DNA from 3 places in the Kitasatospora sp. CMC57 genome. Region 2 is predicted to be linked to each of the others. Evidence: riboswitches for the same ligand, from Rfam matches in the RefSeq annotation. Region 2 holds a riboswitch; each other region holds the start of a gene.

Region 1 (9,466 bases), 1.7 Mb from region 2:
GACGCCCGCCGCCGACGCACTGCGCGAGTTCCTGCTGGACGGCGGCAAGCGGCTGCGGCCCGCGTTCTGCTACTGGGGCTGGCGCGGGGCGGGCGGCGCCGCCGACTCGGCGGGCATCCCCCGGGCCGCCGCCGCCCTGGAACTCCTCCAGGCCAGCGCCCTGGTCCACGACGACCTGATGGACCGCAGCGACACCCGGCGCGGCCTGCCCTCGATCCACCGCAGGTTCGAGGCCCTGCACCGGGACCGCGGCTGGCGCGGCGACCGCGAGCAGTACGGCGCCTCGGCGGCGGTGCTGCTCGGTGACCTGCTGCTGATCTGGTGCGACGAGCTCTTCCTGCGGTCCGGCCTGCCCGCCGAGCGGGTGCTCGCCGCCAAGCCCGCCTTCGACCTGATGCGCACCGAGGTGATGGTCGGTCAGTACCTGGACGTCCTGGAGCCGGTCGCCGGGGACTCCGCCGACGACGGCGCGCTGGAGCGGGCGCAGACCGTGCTGCACTACAAGTCGGCGAAGTACACCATCGAGCGCCCGCTCCAGGTCGGCGCCCTGCTGGCCGGGGCGAGCCCGGAACTGGTCGCCGCCTACTCGGCCTTCGGCCTCCCGCTGGGCGAGGCGTTCCAGCTGCGGGACGATCTGCTCGGCGTCTTCGGCGACCCGGCCGTCACCGGAAAGCCGGCCGGCGACGACCTCCGCGAGGGCAAGCGCACCCTGCTGATCGCCCACGCCATGCGGGGCCTCTCCAAGGCGGACGCCACCCAGCTGGACGAGCGGCTCGGCGCACCGGACCTGACGGCGGAGGAGGTGCCGGAGCTGCGGCGGCTGGTGGAACGCAGCGGCGCCGCCGAAACCGTCGAACGCCGGATCGACGAACTGATGACCCAGTCCCTCGCCGCCCTCGACGCAGCCCCCCTGGCGGCGGGCCCCACCCGGGCCACCCTGCTGGCCCTCGCCGAGGCCGCAACGGTCCGGAAGTACTGAGGCAAGCCTTTTGCAGGGCGCCCAGTTGCACTGTCCAGAGGCCCGGAGCTCTGCTGATGTGCGGCTCCGCCGCCGGGGCGAGGCGACGTGGCACTCGGGCCAAAATGCAAAGTGCCCGACCAGGTACGTACGTGGAACGCTCCTGAGGTCGGCTCCGCAGTTCCCCGGGCCCCTGGACAGTGCAACCTTGGGCTGTAGAGAAAGCTCAGGCGCCGCGTACCCTGCGCGCCAGCTCCGCCGCCGCCGCACCCGGGTCCTCCGCCGCCGTGATGGCGCGGACCACGACCACGCGGGTGGCACCCGCGGCGAGCACCTCGTCCAGGTTGCCCAGGTCGATGCCGCCGATCGCGAACCAGGGGCGATCCGTGACGGCCTTCGCCGCGTACGAGACCAGGCCAAGGCCGGGGGCGTGGCGGCCGGGCTTGGTGGGGGTGGGCCAGACCGGGCCGGTGCAGAAGTAGTCGATGCCCGGTTCGGCGATCGCCCCGTCCACCTCCGCCTCGGCGTGGCAGGACCGGCCGAAGATCACGTCGTCGCCGAGGATCGCCCGGGCGGCGGGCACCGGCAGGTCGTCCTGGCCGAGGTGCAGGACGTCGGGGCGGGCCGCGTGCGCGACGTCGGCCCGGTCGTTGACCGAGAAGAGCCTGCCGTGCCTGCGGGCGGCGTCGGCGAAGACCTCCAGGTACTCCAGCTCCTGCTTCGCCTCCAGGCCCTTGTCCCGGAGCTGGACGATGTCCACCCCGTTGGCCAGCACGGCGTCGAGGAACTCCGGCAGGTCGCCCTGCACGCGGCGGGCGTCGGTGCACAGGTACAGCCGGGCGTCGGCCAGCCGCGTGCGGGCGTCCGTCATCAGATCAGCTCCGCCTGGGCCCGGCGCTTGACCTCGGTGCCGCGGTTCTCGACCAGGGCCTCGATCGGGCTGCCGGGCAGCGAGGGCTGCTCGGTGAACAGCCACTCCAGGATCTCCTCGTCGGTGAACTTGGCGTCCCGCAGCAGCGTCAGCGTGCCGGAGAGGTGCTTCACCAGGCCGGGGCCGTCGATGAAGGCCGCGGGCACCTGGAGGGACTTGTTCGGACCGCGGCGGACCGCGATCAGCTTTCCGGACTTCACCAGGTCGCGGACCTCGGTGACGGGGACACCCCACTGCTCACTGATGTCGGGCAGGTACATCCATGCGGGGACCAGGGATTCGATCTTCGACGTCGTCATCTCGCTCACGGCACCAGAATCTCACAGCGCGTCCGGGCCGACCGCCGCCTTCAGCTGCACCGACGGGTCGGCGGCCGCCACCGGGTCCAGGCCGAGGCCGCGCTCGATCAGCTTCTTCGCCTGGTTGACGTCGCGCGGCCGGTCCACCGAGAGCAGCCCGGTCAGCCGCCCGTCGCGGAGCCAGAGCACCGTCCAGGCCGGGTCCTCGGCCGAGCCGCGCCAGAGCATCAGGTCGGTCTCGGCATGCCGTCCGGCGTACTGGACCATCCGTCCGAACTGCTCCGACCAGAAGTACGGCACCGGGTCGTACGGCGTGCCCGCCCCGAGCACCGAGGCGGCTACCGCCCGGCCGGACTGCAGCGCGTGGTCCCAGTGTTGGACGTTCAGCCGGGCGCCCAGCCGGGCCGACGGGTACGAGACGCAGTCCCCGGCCGCCCAGACGCCGGGTAGCGAGGTGCGCAGCTGATCGTCCGTCAGGACCGCCCCGGCCCGGTCCAGCTCCACCGGCGAACCCGCCAGCCAGCCGGTCGCCGGGCGGGCGCCGATGCCGACCACCACCTCGTCGGCGGCCAGCTCGGTGCCGTCCGCGAGCAGCACCGCACCCGGCTCGACCGCCGCCACCCCGACCCCGCAGCGCAGCTCGACCCCGGCGTCGGCGTACCACCGCGTCATCAGGCCACCGAGCTCGGCGGGCAGCGCCCCGGCCAGCGGCGTCGCGCCGGCCTCCACCACCGTCACCCGGCAGCCGAGCTGCCGAGCCACCGTGGCGGTCTCGGCACCGATCCAGCCGGCCCCGACCAGCACCAGGTGCCGACCGGGCCGCAGGCTCGCGCGCAGCGCCAGCGCGTCGTCGAGGGTGCGCAGCGTCCGGGCGCCGGGCAGGGTGACCGGCTTGGCGCCGGTGGCGATCACCAGGGCGTCGTACGGCAGCGCACCCTGGTCGGTGTGCAGCAGGCCCGGTTCCAGGCCGATGGCCCGCCGTCCCGACAGCAGCTCGACACCGGTCCAGTCGACGTCCAGCGTGGTGCTGTCGCGCTGCCCGAGCAGCACGTCCTTGGAGAGCGGCGGCCGGTCGTACGGCAGCTCGCGTTCTGCCCCGACCAGGGTGACCGGACCGGCCCAGCCCCCCTGCCGCAGGGCCAGCGCGGCCTGCGCACCCGCCATGCCGCTGCCGACCACGATCATCTGTTCCCCCGTCAGCTCCGCCACACCGGCCACCCTACCCACCCGACCCACCCGGGTCGTCCGGCCCTCGAACAGTGCCTTCGGGCTGCCCGGGGGCCGGGGATATGGTGGGTTCCGTTACACGGGAGCCCGGTGCACCGGGCTGAGAGGCGGGCTGAGGCGGCCTGCGACCGTCCGAACCTGATCCGGGTCATACCGGCGAAGGGAGAGCGAAATATTTTGACACGCACCGAGAGCGATGTCCTGGTCATCGGCGGCGGAATCATCGGCCTCGCGGTCGCCTGGCGGACCGCCCAGCGCGGCCTCCGGGTCACCGTGGTCGATCCGGCGCCCGGGCGGGGCGCGGCCCAGGTCGCGGCCGGCATGCTGGCCCCGGTCACCGAGCTGCAGTACGGCGAGGAGCCGCTGCTCCGGCTGGGCATGGCCTCCAACGACCGCTACCGCGACTTCGTCGCCGAGCTCGCCGACCTGACCGAGCTGGACACCGGCTACCGCGAGACCGGCACTCTGGCCGTCGCCCTGGACTCCGACGACCGGGCCGAGCTGCGCGAGCTGCACGGGTTCCAGCAGCGGCTGGGCCTGGAGTCGCACTGGCTGACCGGCCGCGAGTGCCGCAGGCTCGAACCGATGCTGGCCCCGGGCGTCCGGGGCGGCCTGCACGTGACGGGCGACCACCAGGTGGACGGCCGACGGCTGGCCGCCGCCCTGGTGCTGGCCTGTGAACGCTCCGGCGTCACCCTGCACCGGTCATCGGTCGCCGAACTGCTGCTGACCGGCGACCGGGCCACCGGCGTCCTGCTGAGCAGCGGCGAACGGCTGACGGCCGCTCAGCTGGTACTGGCGGCGGGCCCGCACAGCCACCTGCTGCCCGGCCTGCCCGCCGGGGTGCTGCCGCCGGTCCGCCCGGTGAAGGGGCAGGTGCTGCGGCTGCGGGTGCCGGAGCCGTACCGGCCGTTCCTGTCCCGCAACGTCCGGGCCGTGGTGCGCGGGCAGCACATCTACCTGGTGCCCAGGGCCGACGGGGAGCTGGTGATCGGCGCGACCAGCGAGGAGCAGGGCTACGACACCACCGTCACGGCGGGCGGCGTCTACGAACTGCTCAGGGACGCGCACGAGCTGGTCCCCGGCCTGACCGAACTGCCGCTGGTGGAGACCGGCGCGGGCCTGCGGCCGGGATCGCCGGACAACGCCCCGCTGCTCGGCCCGACCGCCCTGCCCGGCCTGGTGGCGGCCACCGGCCACTACCGCAACGGCGTGCTGCTCACCCCGGTGACCGCCGACCTGATCGCCGAGCACCTGGCCACCGGCACCGTACCGGCGCTGGCCGCCCCCTTCTCCCCCAGCCGCTTCACCCCGAAGGCCGCCGCATGAACGCCATGAACGAGCTGTCGCTGACCGTCAACGGCACTCCCCGCCAGGTACCGCCGCGCACCACGCTGGCCGAGCTGGTCGCCACCCTCAGCACCGCCCCGACCGGCGTGGCGGCCGCGCTGAACGAGGCCGTCGTGCCGCGCTCCGCCTGGGGAACCACCGCACTCGACGCGGGCGACCGGGTCGAGATCCTCACCGCAGTCCAGGGAGGCTGACCGCCATGGCCGACGACACCCTCACCATCGCCGGGGTCACCTTCGACTCCCGGCTGATCATGGGCACCGGCGGTGCCCCGAGCCTGGAGGTCCTGGAGCAGGCGCTCCGGGTCTCCGGCACCGAGCTGACCACCGTCGCGATGCGCCGGGTCGACCCCGGCACCCAGGGCTCGGTACTGGACGTGCTGACCCGCAACAACATCCGGGTGCTGCCGAACACGGCCGGCTGCTACACCGCCGGCGAGGCCGTGCTGACCGCCCGGCTGGCCCGCGAGGCGCTCGGCACCGACTGGGTGAAGCTGGAGGTGATCGCCGACGAACGGACCCTGCTGCCCGACCCGATCGAGCTGCTGGACGCCGCCGAAACGCTGGTCGACGACGGCTTCACGGTGCTCCCGTACACCAACGACGACCCGGTGCTGGCCCGCAAGCTGGAGGACGTGGGCTGCGCGGCGATCATGCCGCTCGGCTCGCCGATCGGCTCCGGGCTCGGCATCCGCAACCCGCACAACTTCCAGCTGATCGTGGCGAGCGCGGGCGTCCCGGTGATCCTGGACGCGGGCGCGGGCACCGCCTCCGACGTGGCACTGGCGATGGAGCTGGGCTGCTCGGCGGTGATGCTCGCCTCCGCCGTGACCCGGGCCCAGGATCCGGTCCTGATGGCCGACGCGATGCGCCGCGCCACCGAGGCGGGCCGACTGGCGTACCGAGCCGGCCGCATCCCCCGCCGCTTCCACGCCGAAGCCTCCTCCGCCATGGCCGGACTCGCCGACCTGGACACCCGCGAACGGCCCGCCTTCTGACGGTGGGTCACCTAGCATCTAGCTCGTGGTCCTGAGGAGGTAACCCATGCCGAGCACCGGCGACCGACGTGAAGCGGGCGGGGCAGGTACCCGGACGCCGCTCCCACCCCAGCCGATCGTCGGAGGGGCCCGACTTCCCGAGTCCGGTACCGAGCCCGACGGGGCGCAGGTGGTCCGGCTGCTCAGTTACAACGTCCGTTCGCTGCGCGACGACCGCGAGGCGCTGGTGCGGGTGGTCCGGGCCTGCCGGCCGGATCTGGTCTGTGTCCAGGAGTCGCCCCGGTACTGGCGGCCCGAGGGGCAGGCGGCCTGGCTGGCCAGGAGCACCGGCACGGTGATCCTCTCCGGTGGCGGCCGGATCGCCGCCGGGCCGCTGCTGCTCGGGCGGCTGGCGGTCGACGTGCTGGAGGTCAGGGACCGGCTGCTGCCGAAGACCCGGGGCCTGCACGCCCGCGGCTTCGCCACCGCGAAGCTACGGATCGGCCGGTCCGCGCCGTTCGTGCTGACCAGCTGCCATTTGAGCCTGGACCCGGACGAGCGGCTGAAGCAGTTCGCACTGCTCCCCGCCCAGGCCGAGGAGGGCGAACCCGCCGTGATCGCGGGCGACTTCAACGAGCACCCGGACGGCCCCGGCTGGCAGCGCCTCGCAGCGACGTACCAGGACGGCCACGTGGTGGCCCCCTGGGGCGGCACCAACACGTCGGTGCCCGCCAACCCCTACCAGCGGATCGACGCCGTCTTCGCCTCCCCCGGCGTCACCGTGCTCGCCTGCGGCGTCCCGCACGGACTCCCGGACGTCGACCCCGCCGACCTGCTCGCGGCCACCGACCACCTGCCCCTGCTGGCCGTCCTGCGGCTGCCACCGGGCTAGGCCCTGTCCGGGCGATCTTGCCGGGCGTGCGACGTCGGACCCGCCGCGCCGGCGGCTGATGTCACAGCCCGGCTGGGCGCACGGCCGGAGCGCCCAAGTACGAACCAGTACGAGGCCGTTCCGGCCGCACGCCCAGCCGGGCGCCCGACGCCGCACGCTGACCCGACAAGATCGCCCGGACAGGGCCTGGGACCGGAGCGGGGCCCAGACGGGTCAATCCCGCCGACCCCGCCCGTGCGCCTGCGGCGGTGGCCGGAAGGGCGGTCCGCAGAGTGGGCGGATGAGCGAAGCGGAGGAGGACGACCACCGGGCCGGCTGGTTCGAGCTCTTCTTCGACCTGGTCTTCGTGGTGACGGTCAGCCTGCTGGCGCAGGGTCTGCACGGCGACCCAGCGGCCAAGGACTTCCTGACCTTCCTGGTGCTGTTCTTCCCGGCCTGGTGGGCCTGGGCGAACCTGACGGTGACCGTGAACGTCTTCGGCTCGGGCAGCAGCCGGATCAGGACCGTCCTGCTGGCCGCGATGCCCGGCCTCGGCCTGATGGCGGCGGCCGCACCCGAGGGCCTGGGCGACCGGGCCTGGGCGTACGCGCTCGGCGCCGCCTGGATCCGGCTGCTGTTCTTCGCGCTCTGGTTCGGCCGGTCGAGGGAGCCGGGCAGCCCGCTGCCGCTCTGGCGGCCGATGCTCTACTGCCTGGTGCCCGCGCTGCTCTGGGCGGTGTCGGCGGCGGTCCCCGACCCAGGACGGTTCGTGCTCTGGGGCGTGGCGACGGCGCTGGAGGTGGTGCTGCTGGTGGTGCAGGCCGGGATGACCCAGGGCTTCTACGACCGGCTGACGGTCGAGCACCTGGTGGAGCGGATCGGCCTGTTCGTGGTCATCGTGCTCGGGGAGAGCGTCTTCACCACGGTCTCCGCGCTGGCCGACCACTTCACCGGGCCGTCCGCGACGGCCGCCCTGTTCGGCTTCCTGGTAGCCGCCGAGCTCGCCCTGATCTTCTTCACCTGGGGCACCGGCAGCGCCGCCCGGGGCCTCACCCGGGCGCAGAGCGGTCACGCCGTCCGGGCGATCCGGGACACCGTGATGTACCTGCCGTTCGTCCTGGTCTCCGGCATCACGGTGATCGCCGCCGCGCTCGGCACCGCCGTCGCCGAACCGGACCACCCGCTGCCGGCCGGCGCCCGCTGGGCGCTCTGCGGCGGGGTACTGGCCTTCTACACCGCCAACGCGGCGATCTCGCTGCGCTACGGCGACGCGCCCGGCACCGTGGTGCGCTGGTACGTGCCCTGCCTGGTGCTGACGCCCGGAGTGCTGCTGCCCGCCGCCCTGCACCTGCCGGCCTGGGGCGCGGTGGGCTGTGCGGCGGGCCTGGTCCTGCTGCTGGCGAAGCTCTCCGCGCTCAGCCGCGGCCGGACGGTCTCCTGACCGCCCGTCAGACCACCGCTCCGCCGTTCGGGTCCTCGGGCTCGTCCTCGTCGCGGTCCTTCATCCGGGCCATCAGCGTGACGAAGCCGCCGAGGAAGGCGCTGACGCCGACCCAGGCCGGCCAGCCGGCCACCTCGCGCCAGACCAGTGCGTCGAACAGCAGCAGCGCCGGGCCGCCGAGCACCGCGAGCCAGGCGAACCTGGCCGTGGTGTCCATCGGCGGCAGCGGCGGCGGCTCGGGCGGGATGTAGTGGCCCTCGTCCGGGTCCTCGGCCGCCACGTAGTTCCGCGGGTCGCCGGTGTCCGGGCGGGACCGGGGCTGCGGGGCGAAGTCGTCCAGCTCGCCCTTGGGCGCGCGCCGGACCTCCTTGGCCCGGAGGTTCTCGACCTCCGGCCACTCCGGGTTGTTGAGGTCGACCGGGTCGTCGAACTGCGCCACCAACGCGGCGAAGATCGCGTCCTGCTCGGCCTGGCTGCCCCCCACCGGGCGGCGTGCGGGCGGGTCGGACTCCCCCGTCGGCTCGGGCTTCGCCCGGCCGTCCAGGGGTAGTTCCTCGTCGTCGCCCGCGGTGTTGTTCATCTGCACTGCCGGCCCTTCAGCCCAGGTGGTCCTCGGCGCTCGCGTCCGCGGCGCTCGCGTCCACGTGGACCGCCGGGGTCAGCCGCCGGACGAAGTCGAGGCTTGCCTCGACGATCAGTCCGGCGTCGTGGTCCAGCGTGGCCACGTGGTAGCTGCGCTCGCAGAGCAGCTCGGTCACATCGGTCGAGGATATCCGGGCCAGCACCAACTCGGAGTTGGCCGGGGAGACCACGTGGTCCTGCGGGCTGTGCAGCAGCAGCACCGGCTGCCGTACGTCGGGCAGCTCCGCCTGCACCGTCCGCCACAGTCGGGCCAGTGACCAGGCGGCGTGCAGCGGCGTCCGGTCGTAGCCGATCTCGTACGAGCCGGGCTTGGCGATGTCGTTCGCCACCCCGGCCAGGCTCGGGACCACGTGCCGGAGCACCGGCAACAGCACACTTGCGGGGTTGTCGGAACGCACGGACGGGTTGACGAGCACCAGTCCGGCCACCGCCGCGCCCTGCCGGGCGGTCAGCCGCAGGGCGAGCGCGCCGCCCATCGAGAGGGCGCAGACGAAGACCTGGTCGCACTCGGCGGCCAGCTCCTTGAAGGCCCGCTCGACCTCGGCGTACCAGTCCTCCCAGCGGGTCAGCTGCATGTCCTGCCAGCGGGTGCCGTGGCCGGGGAGCAGCGGCAGCGAGACCGTGTACCCGGCGGCGGCGAACTCCTCCGCCCACGGGCGCAGCGACTGCGGCGAGCCGGTGAAGCCGTGCACGAACAGCACGCCCGTCCGGCCCCCCTGGTGGCGGAACGGCTCGGCTCCGGGCAGCAACGGCATCGGCGGGCTCCTTCGC
Region 2 (9,466 bases):
GTCGTTGCGGACCCAGTGCAGGGTGGTGGCGTGCGGGCCGGCGGCGCAGATCGAGCCGTAGCCGATGTCGTTGCCCTCGACCCGGGCGCGGCGCCAGAAGGTGCCCTCGATCCAGCGCTCGGAGGTGGCCACGGCCTGGCCCAACTCCCGTACCACGTCGGTGAATCCGTTGACGGTGGCGTCGCAGGCCGCGCGCAGTTGGGTGATCTCCCAGTCGTCCTTGACCAGGCGCAGGCCGCTGAGGAAGGTCTTGAGCTCCTCGTCCTTCTCCTCGTCCAGCACCTCGGCCAGCGCGGCCTCCAGGCCGGCGTCGTACTTGCGCACGATCCGGGTCGGGGCGGCGGGCGCGTCCCGCAGCTCGTCGGCGGCCTTGCGGACGTCCCGGCAGGGGAGGCCGAGCAGCTGCTCGGCCTCGGTCAGGCTGTGCCGGCGGCCGACCCAGAGCTCGCCGTTGCCGTCAAGCCAGAACTCGCCGTTCTCGCGGTTGGACCGCGGCAGCAGGTAGAGGCTGAACTCGTGCCCGCCGTCGACCGGCTCGGCCACCAGTACGGCGTCCTCGGTCTGGTCACCGGTCAGGTGGACGTACTCGCTGGCGGCGCGGAAGGAGTACTCGGTGTCATTGGCCCGGGTGCGCAGGTTGCCCGCCGGGATCACCAGGCGCTCGCCGGGGAAGGCGGCGGAGAGCCTGGCCCGCCGCTCGGCCGCGTACGGGGCCTGGTCGACCGGCGCCAGTCCGCGCAGCTCGGTGTCGGCCCAGCCGGACTTCATCGAGGTGGCCAGCTCGTCGGAGACCTCTCCGTACAGGCCGTTCTTGCGGCCCTTGACGGGCTGCTCATCGGCCTGGTCACCGGCTGCGGTGCCTTCGGGGTTCTCGGCTGCCGCCGGGCTGCGGTCCTCGGTCACGTACGTCGCCTCCTTGCGAGTGGTACCGCCCCGGACGCATCGGATCGCGACGCGCGTGGGCGGCCGTGGCACCCATGGTACGGACCTCCGCCCGAACGGTTGATCGGCCCCGAGCGGCTCGGGCGCACTCAGTCGAACCGGGCCGCCAGCAGCACCAGGTCGTCCGAGCCGTCGGCGGTGGCCGGGGCGGCGGCGAGCAGGTGGCCGAGCAGCCGGTCCGGGTCCTGCCTGAGCTCGCGCGGGGCGTCCGCGGCGGCCCGGCGCAGGGTGTTCTGCCCGGCGTGCAGGGTGGGGCCGCAGCGGCGGGCCAGGCCCTCGGTGTAGAGCACCAGCAGGTCGCCGGCCTCGGCGTCGAGCTCCACGCCCGGTGCCTCCCAGCAGCTGAGCATGCCGAGCGGGGCGGAGAGCGAGGTCTCGACGAAATTGGCGCCGTACCGGGTGACCAGGATCGGCGGGCAGTGCCCGGCGCCGGCCAGCGTGATCCGGCGCTCCTCGGGCTGCACCCAGGCGTAGAGCGCGGTGGCCGAGCGGTTCGGTTCGGTGGTCTTGAGCAGCAGCTCCAGGTCGCCGAGCACCGAGACCGGGTCCTCGCCCTCCAGCACCGCGTACGCCCGCAGCGCGGCCCGCACCCTGCCCATCGCGGCGGCCGCGCCGGGGGCGGAGGACGGGCCTGCCCCCGGACCGTCGCCGGAGACGCTGCCGACAGTCAGCCCGAAGGTGCCGTCGGGCAGCGCGATCGCGTCGTACCAGTCGCTGCCGGCCGAGCGCTCCAGTGCGGCCGGGACGCAGCGGGCGGCCAGCCGCAGGCCGGGGGAGACCGGCAGCCGGTCGGGCAGCAGGCCCCGGCGGAGCGCCTCGGCCTGCTGTTCGGCCCGGTCCGAGACGAGCTGCTTGGCCAGCAGCGGGGCGGCGAACTCGCAGTACCTGTGCACCAGCAGCCGACGGCCCGGGTCGGGCTCGGCGGGCTCGTCGTAGAACCAGACGGCGGCGCCGAGCGGCCCGTCCCGGTCGGTGCCGAGCGGTACGGCGTAGCAGGCACCCAGGCCGAGCTGCTCGGCCACCTCGCGGAACCTCGGCCCGGCGGCCGGGTCGGTGGCCAGGTCGGTGATCAGCAGCGGGCCGGGCTCGGCGGGGTGGCTGAGCAGCCCCGAGAACGGACCGTGCTCGGCCGGGACGGTCTCCAGTGCCCCGAGCTCGGACCGGTCCAGGTTGAGACCGACCGGGCGGCCGGCGCCCCGGGCGGTGGTGGTGATCAGCCCCCGGCGGGCACCGAGCAGCGCCGCGCCGGAGGCCAGCACGGCCGCCAGGGTCTCGGGCAGACCACGGGCCTGGACGAGCAGTTCGGTGTGCTCCTGCAGGACGGTGAGGTCGGACAGCTGCCCGGCCAGCCGGTCCTGGAGGCCGGCCGTCTCGCTGACGGCCAGGAACCCGAGGTCCGGCAGCACGGTGGCGGTCGCCGTCAGAGGCTTGGCGTCGGTCATGTCCCAACTCCCCACACAGTGGTATGTGTCACGCAGAACCACCAGGACCGCCCAAAAACGATTCCTTAGTCACTACTCGGCATTAATCCACCACTTGTACACAGGCCGATCGGGGCATGTCCAGAATCAGGACGAGGTCGGTCGGCCAGGTGGTGGGGCCGGTCCGCCGATCGGGCGGTGTGCCGTGGACCCGACGATCCGTCAGGCCGCCGCCCGGATCGTATGGTTCGGGACGCCGCCCTCCGGCCGGGCCGGGATTCACTCACCCGTACGGTGGAACCAATCGCCTCCGACAGGCGTCCATCCGGTCGCATGCGGGATTCTCGTTCCGGGGGCCGTCCGCCTCAGGCCCCCGGCCCTCCTGTCGTTCCGGTCACTCCCGCCGAACCGTCCGCACACCGGTGCCGCCCACGCACCCAGGGCGCTGCCGCGGCCGACGGTCCGACTGCCCGAGCCCCACGGTCGCGGAAAGGAACGAGCGCAGATGCCATGGACGCGTCCCCGTCTGAACCGGAGCAAGGCACCCCGGAGGAACAGCCCCTCCCCCCGGTCGCTCGGGCTGCGCTGGCCCGGCAGCCGGCGCCGGGTCAGGGCGGCGCTGCTGACGGCCGCCGGGACCGCCGCCGGGTACGGCTGGCCGGTGCTGCCGGGCGCGTACGCGGTGCCCGGCGTGCTCGGGCCCTGCTCCTGCGGGGACCCGGACTGCCCGGCGCCCGGCGCCCATCCGGACGAGCCGCCGCTGCCGGCCGCCACCACCGACGCCCGGATGGTGGCCTGGTGGTGGGCAGAGCGAGCGCCGGACGCGTCGGTGCTGGTGGCCACGGGCCGTACGGTCAGCGCGGTGAGCCTGCCGGCCGAGGCGGGCGCGAGGGCCCTGGAGTACTTCGAGCTGCTGGACGTGCCGGTCGGCCCGGTGCTGCTGGCCCAGGACCGCTACGTGCTGCTGGTGGCGCCGTACACGCTGGACGAGTTGGGGGAGCTGCTGGCCGAACAGCCGTGGGTGCCGGGGGTGATGCGCTATCACGGTCCTGACGGCTACCTGCTGTTGCCGCCCAGCCGCACGGCGGAGGGCGGGGTGCGCTGGGTGAGGCCCCCGGTCGGCGGGCGGCCGTGGCTGCCCGAGGTGGGCGGGCTGCTGGGTGCGCTGATCGCGGCGAGTACGGCTGCGACGGGCGGGAGCAGGCTGGCGGGCTGAATCCCGGCGGCGCTCAATTCCGGTACCGGAAAAGGAAGATCCGGCCGCTGGCGACGGGGGATGCACCAGCGACCGGACTGTTTAAATGGTAACAAAGATCCGCGTGCGCGCCAATTTGTCCGCACACTGTGTCACCTGGCCGTTTTCCCTACGGCCCGAAAATGTGACGCGAGTCACTTTCCGGGCGAACGGCCGGGCAACGATTCTCAGTTGAGCGTCACCTGACGGCTCACCAGGTGGGCCCGGGCCCGGCGCTCGTCGGCGGTGAGCGGGGTCTCGTCCTTCAGTGTGGCGGCCAGCCGCTCGGCGAACTCGGCGGCGGGCGCCTCGCAGTCGGCGGCGGTCATGCTCTGCGGCAGGTCCCAGACCGGCACGGTCAGGCCGTGCGCGCGGAAGGAGCCGACCAGGCGGGTGTCCGCGCCGAGCGAGGACTGCTCGGCGGCGGTCAGCTTGGCCAGCGCGTCCAGGAGTTGCTCCTCCGGCACGGTCATGACCCAGCGCAGGTGGTTCTTGTCCGGCGCGGCGCACCAGTACGAGGACGGCACGCTGCTGAGCTTCTCGGTCGGGATGGCGGAGGCGTTGGCCCGCTCCAGCGAGGCGGCCACGTCGCCGGTGGCGGTCTCCGCGTCCTCCAGCCAGAACTCGAACCCGCTGTGCACGGCCGGGACGAACTCGGTCTCCAGGTCCAGCAGTTCCTGCAGGCGGCGGCCGCCGGGGACGGTCCGGCGGGCGGGCACGGGGCTGCCGGGCTCGGTGGTCAGGGCCAGTTCCAGGGCGTCCGCCAGGTCACGGCTCAGGTCGCCGGAGGCGGACTGGGTCTGCAGGCCGAGCAGGATCGAGCCGTCCGGGCGGCGCAGCGCGGGCCAGGCCAGCGGCAGCACGGTGGCCAGGGTCACCGAGGGGACGGGCCCGGTGGCGCCCTCGGCGACACCCCCGGCCAGGGTGAGCGGGACGGTGGCGGCGGGGACCAGCTCGCGCAGCGCGACCCAGTCGGCCTCGCCGGGCAGGCCCTCGAACGGGCGGTGGACCAGCTCCTGGACCGCGTGCGCGGCCTCGCGCCCGTGACACGCCTTGTACCGGCGGCCGGAACCGCACGGGCAGTCCTCGCGGGCCCCGACCACGGGGATCTCGCCCGAGGTCACGGCGGTGGACGGACGGTTCTGCGGCGACTTCTTCGCGGCCTTCTTGGCCATGGTGCGGCTCTCCCGGTACGGCGACGTGCTTGCCCGGGAAGCCTACTGAGCTTTCGCCGCGGACCGCTCCGGTCCGGCCGGCCGACCCTCTTCCGGGTGTCGTCCGGACGTCAGGAGGGGCGGCCGTCAGGCGCTCCGGACGCCGTGTTCGGGCCGCAGCGGGAGCTCGGCCCAGACCGTCACCTGCCCGGGTGCGTCCCTGACCCCCCAGTCGTCCGCCAGCCGGCTGACGATGGTCAGACCCCGGCCGCCGCGCGAGCTGACCGAGGGCCGGGCCGGCACCGGCCTGGTCATCGCGCCGCCGTCGGTCACCTCCAGGGTCAGCTGCCCGTGCCGGGACAACTCCCAGCGCACTGCCACCCCGCCCGGTTCGCCGTCCTCGTCGGACCGTACGCCGACCAGCACGGGGGCCGGCACCGGCGCCGGTGCGTCGTCCTTCAGGTCGGCCAGCCTGCCCAACGGGCGGGCGTACCGGCAGGAGTTGCTGAGCAGCTCGGACAGGATCAGGACCGCGTCGTCGATCACCGCCTCGGCGACCTCCTGGGCACCCAGATCGCGGCGCAGTCGGCGTCGTGCCGCTCCGACCCCGACGGGCCCGTGCGGCACCGCCATGGTCGATGAAGTCGGCACCTCGTGTGCCATCATCAACGCCACCCCCGGACCTCCTTCTGCATTCGCCGAGGGATGGATGCCCCTTGGGAATGGGTCGGAAACGGGCGCCGGGCGATCGCGGCGTGACACTAACGCGCAGCGCAACTCACGGTACGCAAATGGTGATTACCTGCTCACGGACCGTTGTCCGAACGGCTGGAATTGGCCACTCACGGTACTTCGCGCCGGAGTTCGCACCAGTTCACGCCCGCACGCGGGGCGTTTATCGGCCGAGTTGTGCCAGCACGGCGCGCGGCCGATTGGTGATAATCGCCTCCACGCCGAGTTCCAGGCAGAGTTCGACATCGGCGGCCTCGTCCACGGTCCAGACGTGCACGGGGTGCCCGGCCCGCCGGAGCGCTCGCACCAGCCCGGGGTTGGTCCGGACCAGGTCAATGCCGGGTCCGACGATCCTGGCGCCGCCGGGCAGCGCCCTGGTCCGGCCGAACAGCGGCAGCCTGCGGTCGAACAGGTAGACCGTCGGGACGGTCGGCGCGGCACGGCGGATCCGGTGCAGCGAGAGCTCCGAGAAGCTCATCACGCGCACCGCGGACCCCTCCGGACTGTCCGGAAGCAGTCCGTACCGCGAGAGCAGTCGGAGCAGCTCGGCCTCGGTGCGCCCCGCGTACCGGGTCGGGTGCTTGGTCTCGATCGCCAGCTCCACCCGCCGCCCGGCGTCCGCGACCAGTTCGAGCAGCTGGGCCAGCGTCAGCACCGGGCTGGGTTCGGGCGCCTCCGGGTCCTTCCAGGAGCCGAAGTCGAACTCGTTCAGCTGAGCCAGGGTCAGGGCTGAGACCGCCCCCCGGCCGTCCGAGGTCCGACGGACCGTCCGGTCGTGCACGCAGACCAGCTGCCCGTCGGCGGTCAGCCGGACGTCGGCCTCCAGGCCGTCGGCGCCCTCCGCCACGGCGAGCGCGTACGCCGCCAGGGTGTGTTCGGCGCGGGCGGCCGAGGAGCCGCGGTGCGCGATCACCTTGACGGCCCCGCGCTCCGGGGCGTCCTGGCTGGTCAACGGCTGGTTCCGGGTGTCCACACCGGCAACCCTACGAGGCACCGGACGGCCGGTGGCCGCCGCCACGGGAAACTCCGGGTGAAGTTCCGGGACGGCGGCCGGTGCGCCCTACTTCCGGCGCTGCACCGCCAGCGTGGCCAGCGCCGCGACCAGGAAGCTGAGCAGCGAGGCGGAGGTCCAGGGCTGCGCCACGAACCCGACCCTGGACTGGAGGTCCAGCCAGAACCCGCTCCAGTGGTCGATCGCGGTCGGGGCGATGAACTGGTAGGTCGCGAAACCGAGCGCCCAGGGCAGCAGCATCAGCCAGCGGGCCGGGGCGTCCTCGTTCAGGTTCCAGCCCCGGCGGCCCGAGCCGAGGAAGTAGTCGGCCGCCAGCACCGCGAACATCGGCACGAAGACCGAGCCGATCAGGCCCAGGAAGGCGTAGTACGAGTCGGTGAACTGGTCGATGAGCAGGGCCAGTACGGTCACCAGCGCGCCGATCCCGCCGGTCAGCAGACGGCGGTCGACCTTCGGCAGCAGGTTCTGCACCGACATCGCGGTGGAGTACACGTTGGCGAAGGACTGGTCGGTCTCCCGGATCACCAGCACCAGCAGGAAGGCCCAGCCCGCGGCCACCCCGGTGAAGGAGGAGAAGATCCGGGTCGCGTCGCCGTCCGACTGCAGCAGCGCCACCACGCCCAGCAGGTAGCACCAGACCTGGGCCAGCGTGTAGCCGGAGAAGGTGGCCCAGAACGCCGAACCGGCCGTCCGGGCGTGCCGGGTGTAGTCGGCGGCCAGCGGGACGAAGGAGATCGAGATCGCGATGATCGCGTCGGTCGCGGAGAGGAAGCCGGTCCAGTTGCCCGCGCCCGGGTTCGGCACGCCCTGCCGGACCAGCTGGACGGTGAAGTAGACCATCGCGACACCGACGGCGATCGTCACGTACTTGCGGAGCACCGCGATCGAACCGAGCGGCCAGATGGTCAGCACCGTGGTCAGCACACCGGCCAGCAGCACGAACAGCCAGTGCCAGCCCTGCGAGCCGGTCACCTCCTGGGCGCCCATGGCGATCACCAGCAGCTCGTACACGCCCCAGCCGATGCACTGGGCGATGTTCAGCACCGAAGGGATGTACGACAGCTTGGTGCCGAAGAGGCCGCGCAGCACGGTCATCGCGGGCGCGCCGGTCCGGGCGCCGATCAGCGCGGCCACGCCGAGCATCGCGGTGCCGATCACGGTACCGACGACGGTGGCGGTGATCGCGGCGGCCAGCGAGAGCTCGGAGCCCTTGGCACCGATCACGGTGGCCGCGCTGGTGAAGCCGATCAGGCTGACCCCGAGGTTGGCCCAGAGCGAGAAGAGCGCCCGGAAGTCGAGGGTGCGAGGAGGTGCGGTGTCCAGGACGAGCGGCGCCTCGGCGCGCGCGGTCGGTTCCTGGACAGGGGCAGGCGAAACAGCCGTCATGGCCGAAGCTCCCTACGCCGGCATTACCCGGACAGGTTCGAGCGGTCTGCGCTCCCTCGCCGTCGGCCAGCATCCGCATGGCGTACGGTCGTTCCGCGCACTCTCAGCCTGGACGGTCCAAGCTCCCGCGTGTCAGTTTGGAGCGCCAGGGTAACGGCCGGGCCGCCGAACACCAAGGCGAGTGGGTGACCGTCCGGATCGCGGGACGATCGGCGGACGTCGGCGGCACGAGCGGGGGCCGTGTCGGGAACGGGTAAAGATTCTTAAGAGTTCTTCACCGGGCCCTATACGACAACCGAATCATGCATACGGGAAACTGTGGGCCAAGGTCCTGTCAGCTATGGAGGTCGTCCGTGAGCACCGAGCACCAAGGTGGCACCAACCAGCCGGAGGAGGAGCGCACCTCCGCAGGCCAGGGGGTGGGTCCGGCTGACACCGTGTCGGCCGATGTCCCCGCTGCTCCGGCCACCCCGGCCACCCCGCCCGTCCCGCCGGTCGCCGAGCCGACGCTGTCGTTCGGCAAGGTGACGCCGCCGGCCACGCCGTCCTACCTCGACGCGCCGCCGCCGGTGCTGCCGCCCGCTCCCGCCCCGGCCACCCCCAGCTACCTGGACGCGCCGCCGCCCGCCCCGCCCGCCCCGGCCGGCAACCCGTACGCGGCTCCGGCCGCCGAGCTGCCGCCGCTGCACGGTGACCAGGCCGCCCCGCACACCGCCGAGCTGCCGCCGGTGCACGGCAGCCAGCCCGCGCCGTCCGCCGCCGAGCCGCCGCACCACCCCTTCGGCGCGGGTACGCCGCTGGGCAGCTGGGCCACCCCGCCCGGCGGCACCGACGGTCCGGGGGGCCCGGGTCACCCCGGCGCGGCCCCGGGTCCCGGCCGCAAGCGCGGCGGGCTGGTGGCGCTGGTCGCCGCCGTCGCCCTGGTGGCCGGTCTGGCCGGTGGCGCGATCGGCGTCTCGGTGACCGACCGGGACGGCGGGACGAGCTCCTCCTCGGGCCGCGGCACCAGCACCACCGTCCAGGCCAGCGAGAACAGGCAGGCGGTCAACCGCTCGCCCGAGTCGGTCGCGGGGATCGCCAGCAAGGCGCTGCCCAGCGTGGTCACCATCAAGGCGCAGGGTTCGCAGGAGTCCGGCACCGGCACCGGGTTCGTCTTCGACACCGAGGGCCACATTCTCACCAACAACCACGTGGTCGCCCCGGCGGCCAGTGGCGGCAAGCTGACCGTCAAGTTCTCCGACGGTTCGTCCTACCCGGCCTCCGTGGTCGGCCGGGCGCAGGGCTACGACGTGGCCGTGATCAAGCTCGACAACCCGCCCAAGGACAAGCTCGTCCCGCTCCCGCTCGGGGACTCCGACAAGGTCGCGGTCGGCGACGCCACCATCGCGATCGGCGCCCCGTACGGCCTGGAGGGCACGGTCACCACCGGCATCATCAGCGCCAAGGACCGCCCGGTGGCCTCCGGCGACGAGAACGGCGCCCAGTCCTCGTACATGAACGCCCTGCAGACCGACGCGTCCATCAACCCCGGCAACTCCGGCGGTCCGCTGCTGGACGCCGCGGGTGCCGTGATCGGCATCAACTC
Region 3 (9,466 bases), 140 kb from region 2:
TGCCCATCGCGACGAGGAGGGTGCGCCCCGATGAAGGTCTTCCGACTGGACCAGCTGGACGCCGAACGGGCCGCCGAGGAGGGCGCGTACCTGCGCTTCCTGAAGGAGCGGAACATGTCCGCCGGGCTCTACGCACTCTCGCCCGGTGACACCGACACCCAGTCCAGCCACCCGCAGGACGAGCTCTACCAGGTGATCAGCGGCCGGGCCGAACTGACCGTCGGCGCCGAGACCACCACGGTCGGCCGGGGCAGCGTGGTCTACGTACCGGCCGGTGTCCCGCACCGGTTCCACCACGTCACCGAGGAGCTCCGCGTCCTCGTGGTGTTCTCCCCGCCGGAGGACTGAGCCGACGTCGGGGTTAGGGTTCGCTGGCCCGACCGACCGAGGAGAACAGCACCCGTGACCTTCACCGACGAGCTCTGGTCGGCCATCGAGCCGATCTACGCCGAGATCCTGGCGCACCCGTTCATCGGCGGGCTGACCGACGGCACGCTGCCGCGGGACGCCTTCCGGCACTTCGTGATCCAGGACTCGCACTACCTGCGCGACTACGCCCGGGCGCTCGCCGTCTGCGCCGCCAAGGCGCCCGACGAGCAGGACGTCCGGGCCTTCGCCGACGACGCGGTCGGCGCGCTGGCCGCCGAGCAGGGGATGCACGCCGAGTTCCTCGGCGCCTTCGGCGAGACCGCCGAACGGGCCGCCGCCGAACCGGTGTTGCCCACCACCCGGGCCTACACCAGCTACCTGCTGGCCACCGTCTACGGGGGCTCCTTCGCCGAGGCGGTCGGCGCGGTGCTGCCCTGCTACTGGATCTACGCCCGGGTCGGCGAGCAGCTGCTCACCCACTCCTCGCCCGACCCGCTGTACGCCCAGTGGATCGCCACCTACGGCGACGAGACCTTCCAGGCCGTGGTCCGCCGGGTGCTCGCGCTCACCGACCGGCTCGGCGCCGAGCTCTCCGCCACCGAACGCCGCCGGGTGATCGAGCACTTCACCACTACCTCGCGCTACGAGTGGATGTTCTGGGACGCCGCCTGGCGCCGCGAGGCCTGGCCGGTCTGAGCCGGCCCCTGAGGGTGACCCTCCCCCTGGTCTCGGGGTGATCTCCGGGTTCTCTCCGGGCCGTTACCCCTCGGAAGCCAGGTCGGCGGCCTGTACGGTCGAGACATCGAAAGCAAGCGGGACGCGACGGAACAGCCGTCACCGGCCCGAGGGGAGAGAAGGAACGGACATGGCTGAGCTCTGGAAGTCGCTGCCCTCGTGGGTGCGCAACATCGTCGTCCCGATCGTGGTGCTGATCCTCGCCTGGAACCTGATCTGGTTCGTGATCGGCGCGGTCACCTCACTGATCGCCTTCCTGGTCAAGGCCCTGGTCCTGGTCGCCGTCGCGGCCGGTGTGGTGATCCTGGTGAAGAAGGCGGCCAAGAGCTGACCCGGCGTCCGAACCGACGGGCCCGGCACCCCTCGCGGGGCGCCGGGCCCGTCCGCATTCCGGTCATCGGCGGGGGTGCTCTGGACCAGTCCGGAGCGGACCGCTACGGTGTTGGACGTTTGTTGCAGGCAATTCCGCCTGTGGACACGGGAGCTCGGAGCACCGGGCTGAGAGGGCGCTGAACGGTACGCCACCACACGTACCAACCGCTGCGTCGACCGCAGGAACCTGACCGGGTAATGCCGGCGTAGGGAGATAGAGGTCTCATGACCACGTTCGACGCACAGCAGAAGTCTGCCCCGAGCAGCGTCACGAGCGCGACCACCGGCTACCCGACCCCCGCCTGGCGCAAGGCGTACCGCGAGGGCTCCCGGCCCGACCTGCGGGTGCCGTACCGCGAGGTGCTGCTGACCAACGGCAAGTCCGTTCCGCTGTACGACACTTCGGGCCCGTACACCGACCCGGCCTACCAGCCCGACGTCCGGCGCGGACTGCCCGCGCTGCGTGACCCGTGGATCCGCCAGCGCGGGGACGTCGAGGAGTACGACGGGCGGGAGACCCGGCCCGAGGACGACGGGATCAAGCACACCTCGCCGCGCGGCGGGAACCTGCGCAACCTGGACGCGGTCTTCCCCGGCCGGCCGCGCCGCCCGCTGCGCGGCCGGGACGGCGTCGCGGTGACCCAACTCGCCTACGCGAAGCGCGGGATCGTCACGCCGGAGATGGAGTTCATCGCGCTCCGGGAGGGCCTGGACGCCGAGTTCGTCCGCAACGAGGTGGCGATCGGCCGGGCCGTGATCCCGCTGAACGTGAACCACCCCGAGGTCGAGCCGGCCATCATCGGCACCAACTTCCTGGTGAAGATCAACGCCAACATCGGCAACTCCGCAGTCACCTCCTCGATCGAGGAGGAGGTGGAGAAGATGACCTGGGCGACCCGCTGGGGCGCCGACACCGTGATGGACCTCTCCACCGGCCGCAACATCCACACCACCCGCGAGTGGATCCTGCGCAACTCCCCCGTGCCGATCGGCACCGTGCCGCTCTACCAGGCGCTGGAGAAGGTGGACGGCAAGGCCGAGGAGCTGAGCTGGGAGGTCTACCGCGACACCATCATCGAGCAGTGCGAGCAGGGCGTGGACTACATGACCGTGCACGCCGGCGTGCTGCTGCGGTACGTCCCGATGACCGCCCGCCGGAAGACCGGCATCGTCTCGCGCGGCGGCTCGATCATGGCGGCCTGGTGCCTGGCGCACCACCGGGAGAACTTCCTCTACACGAACTTCGAGGAGCTCTGCGACATCCTCGCCGCGTACGACGTCACCTTCTCGCTGGGTGACGGCCTGCGGCCGGGTTCGACCGCGGACGCCAACGACGAGGCGCAGTTCGCCGAGCTGCAGACCCTCGGCGAGCTCGGCCGGATCGCCCGGGCCCGGGACGTCCAGGTGATGATCGAGGGCCCCGGCCACGTCGCGATGAACAAGATCAAGGAGAACATGGATCTCCAGAAGGAGATCTGCGACGAGGCGCCGTTCTACACCCTCGGCCCGCTCACCACCGACGTCGCGCCCGGCTACGACCACATCACCTCGGGCATCGGCGCCGCGATGATCGCCTGGTGGGGCACCGCGATGCTCTGCTACGTCACCCCCAAGGAACACCTGGGCCTCCCCAACCGGGACGACGTCAAGACCGGCGTGATCACCTACAAGATCGCCGCCCACGCCGCCGACCTTGCCAAGGGCCACCCCGGTGCCTCGGACTGGGACGACGCCCTCTCCGACGCCCGCTTCGAGTTCCGCTGGGAGGACCAGTTCAACCTGGCCCTCGACCCGGAGACGGCCCGCGCCTTCCACGACGAGACCCTCCCCGCCGAACCCGCCAAGACCGCGCACTTCTGCTCGATGTGCGGTCCGAAGTTCTGCTCGATGAAGATCAGCCAGAAGATCCGTGACGAACACGGCGACGGCTCCAGCGCCGTCCGGACCGAGTTCGACGCCGACGCCCTGGCCGGCATGCAGGCCAAGTCCGAGGAGTTCGCAGCCCAGGGCAACCGGGTCTACCTCCCGCTGGCCGACTGAGCCGGCGCCACTGACCGCGCTGCTCCGGGGGGCGGAGGGGATCCCCCGGGCAGCGCTCCGGGCGTTGTGGACGGTGCGTCAAGATTGGTTCATGACAGACGACTTGACCACTCCGCGCGGCATCGCCGACCACCACCTCGACCAGCTGGCCGCGCACGACCCGATGACCTCGGCCTGGCTCGGCCTGCACCCGGGGGACGACCGGCAGCCGGATCTCTCGCCGGAGGGGTTCGAGGCGCATGCCGAGCTCGCCCGCCGGACCCTGGCCGTGCTCGGGGCCGCTCCGGCGACGGACGACCCCGCGGAGCGGGACTGCGGTCGGCTGCTGCGGGAACGCCTCACCGCGGAGCTCGCGATGCACGACAGCGGGGAGGACTTCCGCCGGCTGCGCACCATAGGCGGGCACGTCCACCAGGTGCGGGACATCTTCACGCTGATGCCGACCGCCACCGACGAGGACTGGGCGGCGGTGGCCGGGCGGCTGCGCAATCTGCCCGCCGCGCTGGACGGTTACCGGGCGACGCTCGGCGAAGGCGTCTCGCGCGGTCTGCTCGCTGCTCCCCGCCAGGCCGCCAGGGTGATCGATCAGCTCACCGGCTGGACCGGGGAGGGCACCGGAAGCGCGGGCTGGTTCACCGAGTTCGTGGCGGGCGGCACCGACCGGCTGCGCCCCGAACTGGGCGAAGCCGCCCGGCAGGCCACCGCCGCGGTGGCCGGGTTCCGCGACTGGCTGCGCGACAGCTACGCCCCTGCCACGGCGGACACCAGGGACGCCGTCGGCCGCGAGCGTTACCTGCGCGCGGCCCGCTTCAACACCGGCGCCGACCTCGATCTGGACGAGGCGTACGCCTGGGCCTGGAGCGAGTTCCACCGGACCCTCGGCGAACTGCGGGCCGAGGCCGAGCAGGTCCTCCCGGGCGCCCCTCTCCTGGCGGCCATGCAGCACGCCGAGGACCACGGCCACGCGGTGAAGGGCGCGGAGGCCGCCCGTGACTGGCTGCAGCAGCTCATGGACGACGCGATCAGCGCGCTCGACGGCCGTCAGTTCGACTTCTCGGGACCGATCCGCGCGGTCGAGTCCCAGCTCGCTCCCGTCGGCAGCAGCGGTGGGCCCTACTACCAGGGCCCGAGCCTGGACTTCAGCCGCCCCGGCCGCACGTACCTGCCCACCCTCGGCCGCGAGACCTTCTCGACCTGGCAGCTCGTCAGCATCTGGTACCACGAGGGCGTCCCGGGCCACCACCTCCAGCTCGCCCAGTGGGTCGCGGTCGCGGACCGGCTCAGCCGCTATCAGGTCACCGACGGCATCGTCAGTGCGAACATCGAGGGCTGGGCGATGTACGCCGAACGCCTGATGGACGATCTGGGCCACTACGCCGTTCCCGAGCACCGGCTCGGCTACCTGGACGGGCAACTGCTGCGCACCATGCGGGTGATCCTCGACATCGGCCTGCACCTCGAACTCGCCATCCCCGCCGACTCGGGCTTCCACCCGGGCGAGCGCTGGACCCCGGAGCTCGCCGCGGAGTTCCTGGCCACCTACAACGGCAGCCCGGTCGCCCGCCGGGACAGCGAGATCGACCGCTACCTCGGCTGGCCCGGACAGGCCATCGGCTACAAGCTCGGCGAACGCGCCTGGCTCCAGGGCCGCGAGGCCGCCAAGCTGCGCCGGGGCGCAGCCTTCGACCTCAAGGAGTGGCACATGAAGGCGCTCTCCCAGGGCTCCTTCGGGCTGGACGACCTGGTCGACAACCTCGCGGGGCTGTAGACCCTGACGGGTCAGGTCTGCCAGTGCGGTTTCCCGCTGACCATGCGGCAGTAGAGCAGCCGGCCGGCGGCGTCGTGGGTGGTCCGGCCGAGGTCGGCGTTCCGGCAGAACTGGCCCGCCTGGTAGCAGTTGCCCGCGTTCGAGACGATCTCGCAACCACCGGCCGGGGGAGCGGCGGTGGTGGGGGCGGCCGTGGTGCGGCGCGGCTCGGCGGCCTTGGTGGTGACGGCGGCCTTCGCGGTGGCCGTGGGCTCGGCCGGTGGCGGGGTGGTCTCCACCGGTGCGGGCGGCGGCGCGATCACGGCGACGGTCGGCGTCGGGGTGGGCGTCGGAGTGACGGTGGCCGGTGCGGAGCTGCTCGGCGCGGCGGGGCTGGAGACCACGGCACCGGCCGGTGACCCGCCGCCCGAGGCCACCGGACCGCAGCCGGTCAGGGTGAAGCCGACCGTGAGCGCGAAGCCCGCGGCGGCAGCCAGTCGTCGGTGGCCGAAGCGTATGGATGAGGGCATGAGTGTGAACCACTCCGATCCGTCTCAGGTGGGCAGACCGGGAGTCAACCAGAGGATCGGCCCGCTGTTCACCGTTCCGGCACGGATCCCTCACCCGTTGGGAAAACGAGACCTTCCGGGAGTCGGTCAGACCTCGTCGGGCCCGGTGAAGTCCGGTGAGGTGTACCCGGGACCGGTGAACTCGGCCGGTCTCGGGGTGTGGCCGTCCGCCCCGGTGACGCCCTCCGTGCCGGGGCTGGTGAAGCCGGGGCTGCTGTAACCGGGTGGCCCCGGACGGGTGGTGGCGCGCGGGGCGGGCAGCGGGGCGGGCTCGGTGTGGAGGTTGGCGAGCAGCCAGGGCAGCAGGGCGCGCTCGCGGAGGGCGATCTGCCAGAGCCGGTGGGCCTCGGCCAGGTCGCCCTCCTGACCGCCGGTGCCGGCGGCGCCGTCCCGGAGGGCGGTGAGCAGCAGCCCGACGATTCCGACCAGCAGGGCGGCCCCACCGACCGCCAGCGAGATCCAACCGGCCGTCACCACCGCGTGCGCGAGCGGGAGTTCGGGGGCGGCACCACGTACCGCGTAACCGATCAGGAGCAGCAGGACGCCGCCCGAACCGGCCAGGATCGGGGTCAGCACGGTGAGCACCGGGAGCAGCCCTGCGCCCTCCTCGGAGCGGAGCCGGTCGGTGAGGCCGAGGGGCGCGGGCGGACCGGCGTCACGGAGGGCGGTGTACCGCTGGTACTCCGGTTCGGCGGCGGCCGCGATGGTGTCGGCCAGCGAGGCTGCCTTGGTGCGCAGTTGGGCCGCGTTGAGATGCGGGCCGGGAGCGCGGAGCGCCTCGGTGAGGCGGGCGTCGCGGAGCGCCTCGTCCAGGGCCCGGTCGAAGTCCGGACGGTCTTCGGCCAGCAGGTGCGGGGTGGTGTTGACCACGGGGTACCCCGTTCCGTCGTCGCGGAGGTGCGATGAGGTGCAGGAAGGTGAGGTGCGGGGATGCGGGTTGCCGGTGACTTGATGGTAGGGGCGGAAACCGACCGCGACACAGTCGGTTTCCGGAATTTCAGCTTGTTCGGGACGCGGTCAACACCGTTCGGTGACAGTTCAGTTCAGCGGCAGCCGAGCAACCAGCAGCCGCCCGTCCATGGTGACCCCGCCGTCCATCGCGATCGCCAGCTCGTCCGCGTAGATGTACGGCCCCGGGATGTGCGGCGGCGCGCCGTCCTCGGCGTGCACGGTGCCGGTCAGGTACGGGATCGGGCTGTGCCCGTGCACCACCCGGTGGCCGCCGTACGCGCCGAGCAGCTCGTGCACCGCCTGCGCCCCGGCCTCGCCACGGAAGGCGAACCGCTTGGTGAAGCGCCGGAAGCAGTCCCACCACTCGTCCGCGCCCTCGCCGGCCAGCAGCCGGTGCACCGACTCGTTGACGTCCTCGATGGTGGCGCCGTACTCCAGGTACGCGGTGGTGTCGGAGTGCAGCAGCAGGTGGCCGTCCTCCAGCGCGATGGCGGGCAGCCGGGAGAGCCAGCTGATGTGGTGGGTCTCCAGGCGTTCCAGGTCGGTCTGCTGACCACCGTTCAGCCGCCAGGCGGCCAGGAAGGAGGCGGTGCCCGCCGTCGACTGCACCGGCTCGTCGCCGTACCGGGCGGCGCCGAGGAAGAGCAGCTCGTGATTGCCCATCAGGGCGCGGCAGTACCCGCCGGCGGCGGCGGCCTCGGCGGCCAGCTGCATCACCAGGTCGATCACGCCGATGCCGTCGGGGCCGCGGTCGGTGAAGTCGCCGAGGAACCAGAGCCGGGACCGCCCGGCCGACCAGTGGCCCTCCGCGTCGATCAGACCCTGCTGGTGCAGCGCGGCCAGCAGCTCGTCGAGGTAGCCGTGCACGTCGCCCACCACGTACAGCGGTCCGGGTGCCTCGCCGGGCTCGGGCTGCGGGTAGGGGTAGTGCAGCTCCTCGGCGGGCACCGGGGGGCCGAGCTCGATGGTCGGCGGGTCGTCGGAGGGGGCCGTCTCCCGGAAGGCGGGGGCGGTCTGACTGGCCGTCGGCCAGTGCTGTTCGAGGAACCGGGCGCCGCCGTAGCCGCTGTAGGTGGCGTCGTAGCCGTAGCCGCCCACCGGCTCGGGCGGCTCGAAGTAGGAGCCGTACGGGAGCACGTCGAGGTCCTGCTGCTGGCGGTGGCCTGACTCGGGCAGCTCAGGTCCGGGGAGGCGGTCCTCGGGTGTCATTCGCCCATCATAGGAAGACGCCTCTCCCGTCGTCCTCACCCGGTGCCCACCAATTGCGCGCGGTACCGCCCGGTAGGGGTCCGCGGGGCACCGGAGCCGGTCCCGTCGGGGAGCGGCTCCGGCCCCGGTAGCGGTCGGAGCGAGCGTCAGACCTCCCCCGGTGGACGGGGCGGGCTGACGGTGGTGCGGGGGCTGCGGCGCTGCGAGGAGGCCCGGACGATCAGCTCGGTCGGCATCAGGGTGCCCGGCGGCGGGCCTGCCGAGGCGGTTCGGAAGCGGGGCGGGAAGAGCCGCCCGACGTCCACCCCGGTGCCGGAGTCGACTCCCTCGATCGCGTCGATGAGCAGGTTGACCACCGTGGTGCCGATCCGACGGGGTTTCAGCGACAGCGTGGTGATCGGCGGCTCGGTGCCGGCGTACACGTCGCTCTCGCTGCAGCAGACCAGCAGCAGGTCGTCCGGCACCCGCATCCCGTACCGCCGGGCGGCGGCCAGCAGGTCGGTGCCGTTCGGGTCGAACAGGCCGTAGACCGCGTCCGGTCGGTCGGGCCGGGCCAGCAGTCGGTCGGCGGCCACCGCTCCGGCGGCCGGGTCGTGGGCGGGGTAGGTCTCGTAGACCGGCTCCTGGCCGACGCGGCGGCACCAGTCGAGGTAGGCCTCGGTGGAGAGCCGGGTGTAGGTGTCGGTGGAGGTGCCGGTGAGCAGGCCGATCCGGCGCGCGCCGGCCTCGCTCAGGTGGTCGAGGATGCCGAGCACGGCGGCCTCGTGGTCGTTGTCCACCCACGCGGTGACCGGGCAGTTGCCCGGTTTGCCGTCGCTGACCACCGGGACGCCGGACCGGTAGAGCTCGCAGACCAGGGGGTCCTGGTCGGGCGGGTCGATGACCACGGTGCCGTCCAGGGCGATGTTGCCCCAGACGTCGTGCCGGGAGGAGGCGGGGAGGACGACCAGGGCGTACCCGCGGCTGAGGGCCGCGCTGGTCGCGGCCCGCGCCATCTCGGCGAAGTAGGCGAACTCGGTGAAGGTGAACGGCTCCTCGCCGTAGGTGGTGACGGTCAGTCCGATCAGGCCGGACCGGCCCGTGCGCAGGGTGCGGGCGGCGGCGGAGGGGCGGTAGCCGAGGCGCTCGGCCACCTCGCGGACTCGGCTTCTGGTCTCGTCGGGCAGGCGGCCCTTCCCGTTCAGGGCGTCCGAGACCGTGGTGATCGACACTCCGGCGGCTGCTGCCACATCCCGGATGCCGGCCCGTTCCAGTCGCCGTGAGGTGGTGGGTCGCCGACCGCTCTGATTGGCTGCTGCTGTCATGGCGCACCGATCGTATGGCTCATGACGCCCTGTTGTGATCAGGGCCGACCAAGAGGCAGAAGAACCGTTTCTCCATGAGCCATCCGGGTGTCGGCCCTTGGATACCCGCCCCGTTCCTGGCCTCTTACCTCTGACATGTGCCATAGGAACGCGGCAGAATGGCTGATCGG

What was found. A riboswitch is a leader RNA that binds a small molecule or an ion and turns the genes downstream of it on or off. The one in region 2 is predicted to bind thiamine pyrophosphate.
Region 1: linked by a shared signal. The riboswitch ahead of thiO (glycine oxidase ThiO) and the one ahead of ACKUU6_RS16830 (purine-cytosine permease family protein) in region 2 are both predicted to bind thiamine pyrophosphate.
Region 3: linked by a shared signal. The riboswitch ahead of thiC (phosphomethylpyrimidine synthase ThiC) and the one ahead of ACKUU6_RS16830 (purine-cytosine permease family protein) in region 2 are both predicted to bind thiamine pyrophosphate.

What each region holds. Positions count from the first base shown of each region.
Region 1 covers NZ_AP035881.2:5,441,457-5,450,922, reverse strand. Annotated here, with positions in the region: gene ACKUU6_RS24425 (polyprenyl synthetase family protein) at 1-979, shown strand, start outside; gene thiE (thiamine phosphate synthase) at 1,185-1,829, opposite strand; gene ACKUU6_RS24415 (Rv2175c family DNA-binding protein) at 1,829-2,188, opposite strand; gene ACKUU6_RS24410 (NAD(P)/FAD-dependent oxidoreductase) at 2,210-3,406, opposite strand; TPP riboswitch at 3,484-3,597, shown strand; gene thiO (glycine oxidase ThiO) at 3,590-4,744, shown strand; gene thiS (sulfur carrier protein ThiS) at 4,741-4,959, shown strand; gene ACKUU6_RS24395 (thiazole synthase) at 4,965-5,762, shown strand; gene ACKUU6_RS24390 (endonuclease/exonuclease/phosphatase family protein) at 5,809-6,633, shown strand; gene ACKUU6_RS24385 (low temperature requirement protein A) at 6,914-8,053, shown strand; gene ACKUU6_RS24380 (hypothetical protein) at 8,061-8,633, opposite strand; gene ACKUU6_RS24375 (alpha/beta hydrolase) at 8,650-9,450, opposite strand.
Region 2 covers NZ_AP035881.2:3,786,668-3,796,133, forward strand. Annotated here, with positions in the region: gene ACKUU6_RS16800 (aminopeptidase P family protein) at 1-903, opposite strand, end outside; gene ACKUU6_RS16805 (PP2C family protein-serine/threonine phosphatase) at 1,032-2,384, opposite strand; gene ACKUU6_RS16810 (bifunctional DNA primase/polymerase) at 2,869-3,579, shown strand; gene ACKUU6_RS16815 (DUF5926 family protein) at 3,786-4,772, opposite strand; gene ACKUU6_RS16820 (ATP-binding protein) at 4,899-5,426, opposite strand; gene ACKUU6_RS16825 (glycerophosphodiester phosphodiesterase) at 5,647-6,456, opposite strand; gene ACKUU6_RS16830 (purine-cytosine permease family protein) at 6,544-7,881, opposite strand; TPP riboswitch at 7,874-8,020, opposite strand; gene ACKUU6_RS16835 (S1C family serine protease) at 8,235-9,466, shown strand, end outside.
Region 3 covers NZ_AP035881.2:3,648,969-3,658,434, forward strand. Annotated here, with positions in the region: gene ACKUU6_RS16130 (cupin domain-containing protein) at 31-348, shown strand; gene tenA (thiaminase II) at 403-1,065, shown strand; gene ACKUU6_RS16140 (DUF5326 family protein) at 1,235-1,435, shown strand; TPP riboswitch at 1,572-1,706, shown strand; gene thiC (phosphomethylpyrimidine synthase ThiC) at 1,702-3,516, shown strand; gene ACKUU6_RS16150 (DUF885 domain-containing protein) at 3,608-5,284, shown strand; gene ACKUU6_RS16155 (hypothetical protein) at 5,296-5,793, opposite strand; gene ACKUU6_RS16160 (hypothetical protein) at 5,920-6,702, opposite strand; gene ACKUU6_RS16165 (metallophosphoesterase) at 6,871-7,992, opposite strand; gene ACKUU6_RS16170 (LacI family DNA-binding transcriptional regulator) at 8,139-9,296, opposite strand.